DNA from 2 places in the Microbulbifer spongiae genome. Region 2 is predicted to be linked to the other one. Evidence: predicted binding sites of a transcription regulator. Region 2 holds the regulator's gene; the other holds the start of a gene.
What was found. The regulator PhoB, encoded in region 2, activates phosphate uptake and scavenging genes when phosphate is short. The targets are predictions, from matches to a motif close to TGTCATAAANNTGTAACA.

Region 1 (3,154 bases), 1.0 Mb from region 2:
AAGCCAGAATCTATGGGCCCAGTAGCTTTTATTGGCCTGATAAAAAGCCCTCCTGTTCAGTTGGCTCTAGCATCTGAGGGGCTGCGGTGTTCAGCAAAGCTCGGGAGTGTGAAATTTTGTCCCAGGGGGCTATTACATAATATTATTATGCGTTAAGGTGAGTAAGGTTCTTTTGAGCTGAATACTCTGTCATAACTTTTACAAACTACGGAATGGTTATTTCCATAGCTATTACGAACATACATCAAGGAGAAGCACAATGCCTACCCAAAAAATCTATTTAGTGGCTGTAGATGGTAGCGAATGGGGAAACCGCGCTGCTGATTATGCCGTTAGTATGGCAAAACAGACTGGGGCAAGAATACGCATGATCACTGTTATACCATGGTCAAGCAATGATTCTACCGATGAAGTGGTTTATCATACTGACAATGGTGGAAAAGAAGAAGAAAAAGATTACGCCAACAACAACATACTAGCGCCCATCATTGAGAAACACAAAGACAGTGGTGTGGCGATTGAGAGTGAATATCTCTGGGGTAAACCAGTTGAGGTTATTCACAAAAGGGCAAAAGAAACCAAAGCAAACCAGATATTTGTTGGACGCCGCGGTCGGTCCCGCTTCGCGAATCTGGTGTTGGGAAGCGTAGCTAATTCTCTTGCCCATACAGTGGGTAAGCCTATTACACTGGTACCTTAATCTCTGGAGAATGGGCTGTACTTATTTTGGGGGAGCTCAATATCCCCCTGGAAGAATTACCTTCCATTTCCCAGAGATCTAAAAGTCGTCCGGCCTGGAGGTTTGGGCAGCATATAACAATTCAGGCATACCCGGCTATGATACGATGAAATCCGTATCCATCGGGATGAGCAGTCTATAGACAAGGGGAGGTGAACAGGGAACATTCAGAAAAAAGGTCGCAGAGGCCCTGTTCCGATTCTGCGAATTTTTCTGCGCCTCCTGAAAGTCAATTTCTCATCTCCCGCAACCCGTTGAAATACCTGCGAAAGCTGATGGCGCTAAGCAGGATCTAAGCGCTGACTTCAACACTGCCAGTTTTCGGTACACAGAAACGTAACCTTTGTGGCAGATGAATAAATGGCCTTTTTGTGCACAGCTCCAGAACTTGACACCGGACAATGGTGACGCAAGTAGGTTTTAACGACACTCTCCAGGGTCAGTTTCTGCTTTTATGTCTCTACCGTGGGGTTCAAAAATACTTCGTGCAATAGCAATTTCCTACTCATGTCATATAAACGTCTCCAAACTAACATCCCCACCCCACGACCCTGTCATACCTCTGACTCAATATGGAAGTTGGCCCACGAAAAGCCCACCATTCCAATCAACGACGGAGATTTAACGCATGAGCGATCCACACACGCTTACTCGCCGTAAACTCATCCGCACCGGCAGCGCCGGACTGGCCGCTCTGGCCCTGGGGCCGAGTCTTCTGGCTATGACACGGCCCCTGCAAGCCTATGGCCTGGTCCAGGTGGGCGATTTGGAGGCACCTAACGATCTCGGACTACGCCTACCCTTAGGCTTCCGCAGCCGCATTGTTGCCGCCGCCGGCCAGCGCCTGATCAAAGACCGCTGGTGGAGACGCACCAGCTACCGCTGGCATATCTACCCTGATGGTGGCGCCACTTTCCCCACCCAGGACGGCGGCTGGATCTATGTCTCCAACAGTGAAACCATTGCCCCGCTGGGCGGCGGTGTTTCCGCCGTGTGCTTTCGTCCCGATGGTGTGGTTGACGATGCTTACCGCATCCTCGGCAGCACCAACATTAACTGCGCTGGCGGCCCTACACCCTGGAACAGCTGGCTGAGCTGTGAAGAAGTCGACTTTGGACGTGTCTTCGAGTGTGATCCCTACGGCCAGAAAGCTGCCGAAGAACGCCCGGCCCTGGGTTACTTCAAGCACGAGGCCGTGGCCGTTGATACCTTACTGGGTCAGCTCTTTCTGACCGAGGATGAACGCGATGGCCGCTTTTACCGCTTCTTACCCGACGGCCTGGACAGCCAGAACCGGCTGAACCTCCACGCCGGCATGTTACAGGCCGCCTCAGTGGACAGCCAGGGCTATGTAACTTGGCTCAACGTACCCAATCCTACCCCTAACTTATTCCAAACACCCACGCGCCAGCAACTGCCGGAAAGCACCACTTTTAATGGCGGCGAAGGTATCTGGTACACCGATGGCTTCGTCTATTTCACGACCAAAGGCGATAACCGGGTATGGAAGCTGGATACCAACCTCAACCAGTTGAGTATCCTGTACGATGCCGCCACCGCATCGGAACCGATTCTCACCGGCGTGGATAACATTACCGTATCCTCTGGCGGCGACCTGCTGGTAGCGGAAGATGGTGGCGACATGCAGATCGTGGTGATTGATCAGGAGGGTAACCTGGCCCCCCTGCTGCAGATCGTTGGCCAGGACAATTCTGAGATCACTGGTCCTGCTTTCAGCCCGGATCACAGTCGGCTGTATTTTAGCTCCCAGCGGGGCAGTGAAGTGTTTGGCGGTGGCTCCGGTCTTGGCATTACCTATGAGGTAACCGGTCCGTTTTCTGAGATTCTGGCACTTTAGGCTGGGGCCTGCGTTCCGCTGATGCGAGCGTGGACATTTTCCTGGCGTCTTTACCTGAGCATCGTGCGTACCACCATAGTTGCAACGGATGCGGTATGATCGACTCAATACGCCACACGGCTTTGTTCAGTGTACCGCTCTCCGGACCCTCGGCCACAGCACTGGCCTGCAGGGTTTCAACTTTGTGAAAGTACCCGGCGATAAGCACCAAAGGGGGGAGTATGATAGTACACTGCTCTAAAGAATGTGACACTTGCGGCCTCCAGTCCATTTGTGGTGTCACTTTCTCCAGGTATAAAAAACCGGCGCAGTGTCCGGAATTAGTTCGTGGTTGTCTGGTAGAGATATCAGGCACACACTAGTGGATTTACACCGCTAAAACGAAAAGCGCCAAATTGATATCGCCAAAAGATGACTGATGGGTGGATCTACAATGCAGCGGGACAGGGGCGAGCCCCAGATTACTGGGGTAAGATTTCTCTGCCCAGTAATACAGCACCTAATTATATGAAACTTGCGTGATTTTTTCGGACACATCCCAAAGTCTATCTGCGACC
Region 2 (3,154 bases):
CTGGCAGCACTCGATAGGGAGAGTGACAATGCCTGGGGGCGCCGCTCCACATTCTGGCTGCGGGACAAGCCACTGCTGGTAGCCGAGACTTTTCTCTCGAGCTTCCGGCCCGACGGGCCGCCCAGCGGGGCCACCGCATCCAACGACAGAGAGAATCCGCCTTGATCAGCGAATATCTTGCACGGCGCTGGCCCGCTGTGATGCCCTACTGGCAGCTGGCACGTATGCACAAGCCCATTGGTATACTGCTACTGCTGTGGCCCACCTGGTCCGCGCTGTGGCTGGCCGCCGGCGGTTGGCCTGGATTGCACCTGTCAGCCGTGTTTACGCTCGGGGTGATCCTGATGCGCGCAGCTGGCTGTGCGGTCAACGACTTCGCCGATCGTGAAATTGATCGCCATGTGAAACGCACAGCGGGGCGTCCGCTCGCCACCGGCAGTATCTCCCCCCGTGCGGCTCTGGGGCTATTCGCCGGACTCAGCGCTGTGGCTTTCGGGTTGGTGCTGACTACCAACACACTCACGATAACCCTGTCGCTGCCGGCCCTGGGGCTCGCTTTTTGCTACCCCTTTGCCAAGCGTCACACCCATCTGCCGCAGGTAGTCCTGGGGGCCGCTTTCAGTATGGGTATCCCCATGGCTTTTGCCGCGGTCAGCGGCGAAATCCCCCCCCAGGCATGGCTGTTGTACACAGCAAACCTGTTGTGGACCCTGTGCTACGACACCTTCTACGCGATGGTGGACCGCGACGACGATCTGAAAATCGGGGTGAAATCCACAGCAATCCTGTTTGGCGACATGGATAGGGGTTTGACTGCAACCCTGCAGCTATTGGTATTGATCGCTCTTTTGTTCCTCGGTCAGCGCTTTGGATTGGGCACCGTCTATTATTTGGGTTTGGTCGCTGTGGCGATACTCTTCACCTACCAGCAGTGGCTGATTCGCAAGCGGGAGCGGGATGCCTGTTTTCAGGCTTTTCTCAACAATAACTGGGTGGGTTTGGCTATTTTCATGGGTATATCAATGCAATACCTGCTGAATTAGCCCAGCATTGGGAGCCTGGGGGCGATCGTCATATATTTGTCATACTATTCCCGTTTAATCCCCGGCGGTGATGGGAAATCCTGACAACAGAGCGGAAATAGCAGACAAATGCATAGTAAAACGATCCTGATTGTCGATGATGAGGCCGCGGTGCGCGATATGCTGCGGGTGGCACTGGAAATGGCGGATTACCGTTGTCTGGAGGCGGAGAATGCGCGCGAGGCCCACGCTCTGGTTATCGACGAAAAGCCGGACTTGATTCTGCTGGACTGGATGCTGCCGGATGTGTCCGGGGTGGAACTGGCCCGGCGTCTCAAGCGCGACGAACTGACCACTGCCGTGCCCATTATCATGCTCACCGCGAAAGGCGAGGAAGATAATAAAATCAAAGGGCTAGAGACCGGCGCGGACGACTATATTACCAAGCCCTTCTCCCCCCGCGAACTGGTGGCCAGACTGAAAGCGGTGTTGCGCCGCGCTGGCCCGGCCACTCCCGAGGACCCCCTCAGCGCCGGGCATCTGGTACTGGACCCTCTCAGTCACAGGGTCACCATCAAGGGCCAACCGGTCGATATGGGCCCCACCGAATTCCGCCTCCTTACTTTCTTCCTCTCCCACCAGGAGCGCGCCTATACCCGCACCCAGCTGCTCGACCATGTCTGGGGTGGTAATGTCTATGTGGAGGAGCGCACCGTGGACGTACATATCCGCCGCTTGCGCAAGGCCCTAGCACTGGACCGCCACGACCGCTATATCCAGACGGTGCGGGGCACCGGCTATCGATTTTCTGTGCAAACTGTTGAAAAAGTGTGACAATTTCACCGGGCAGACACTGGTGCCCGCGGAATCCCCACCGATACGCCCATTGCTCAGCGGGCGGATTTCCAGAGGTGATTCAGTTGGGGAGGAAACGATCCCCCCTGTTGTCCGTTTGGTAACACGACTTGGCTATGTTTGATCGCAGTATTGGCGAGTTTTCGCGTTTTGTCCTTATTGCCCTGGGCTGCATCATCCTCGGTTTCATCTGGGGCAACTGGTCGATTGCCCTGATCGCGGGCCTGGCTGTCTATCTGGTATCGCTGTTGTGGCAGCAGCATCGCTTCAATCGCTGGCTGGCCGGTGGCCGGCGCGGCCCGTCGCCCTCCACCTTTGGCATCTGGGGGGAGATCTACGACGATTTCTACCGTATACAGCGCCGCCACCGCCGTGAAAGACAGAAATTGCACGCCATGTTGCGCCGGGTACAGGACAGCACCAATGCCCTGAGAGAGGGCATAGTGGCGTTGGAGAACGGCGATAATCTGGCTTGGTGGAACCCCGCCGCCGGTGAACTCCTCGGCCTGCAGGCCAGTGATACCGGGCAGTCGCTGGTCAACTTTGTGCGTGACCCCGGCTTTGTCAGTTACATGCACAGCGACGCCAGCGGAGTGCGGGAGCCCCTCACCCTGCCAGCCCCCGGCAACGAGGCCCTCCTACTTCAGCTGGAAGTCACCCGCTACGGCCAGAATGAAGCACTGGTCATTGTTCGCGATATCACCCGCCTGCGCAATCTGGAACAAATGCGCCGCGATTTCGTCGCCAATGTTTCCCATGAACTGCGCACGCCCCTGACCGTGATCACCGGCTACTTGGAAACCCTGCAGGGCAGTGATGTGGCACCGCCACCCTGGCAGCGGCCATTGGCACAAATGGAGGAGCAGGCCGCGCGCATGGCGGCACTCGTCAACGATCTGCTGCTGTTGGCGCGCCTGGAGACCTCTGAGTGCAAGATTGGTGATGTGCCGGTGGATGTAAGCGAACTGATAGGGCGGGTTGCGCGGGAGGCGCGCAGTTTTAGCGGCGGTCGCCACAAGGTCTTGGTACAGTGCGAAACCGACAGCCGCATCCGTGGCGACGCCGGCGAGCTGCACAGCGCCTTCGCCAACCTGGTGCTCAACGCCGTGAAGTACAGCCCGGCGGGGGGGACAATCCAGCTGCGTTGGTGGCAGGACCGTCGTGGCGGTCATTTTAGTGTACAGGACCAGGGCATCGGCATAGATCCGGTACATATTCCCCGATTGACAGAACGCTTTTACCGGGTCGATCCCGGTCGTTCGCGGGGCAGTGGTGGG

Region 1: a site for PhoB is predicted at 1,248-1,265, ahead of M8T91_RS13800 (alkaline phosphatase PhoX). Genes of this name have one in related genera too.

What each region holds. Positions count from the first base shown of each region.
Region 1 is NZ_CP098023.1:3,302,505-3,305,658, forward strand. It holds gene M8T91_RS13795 (universal stress protein) at 260-700, shown strand; gene M8T91_RS13800 (alkaline phosphatase PhoX) at 1,368-2,597, shown strand; gene M8T91_RS13805 (oxidoreductase) at 3,097-3,154, opposite strand, start outside.
Region 2 is NZ_CP098023.1:4,344,611-4,347,764, reverse strand. It holds gene M8T91_RS18075 (chorismate--pyruvate lyase family protein) at 1-165, shown strand, start outside; gene ubiA (4-hydroxybenzoate octaprenyltransferase) at 201-1,043, shown strand; gene phoB (phosphate regulon transcriptional regulator PhoB) at 1,152-1,856, shown strand; gene phoR (phosphate regulon sensor histidine kinase PhoR) at 1,994-3,154, shown strand, end outside.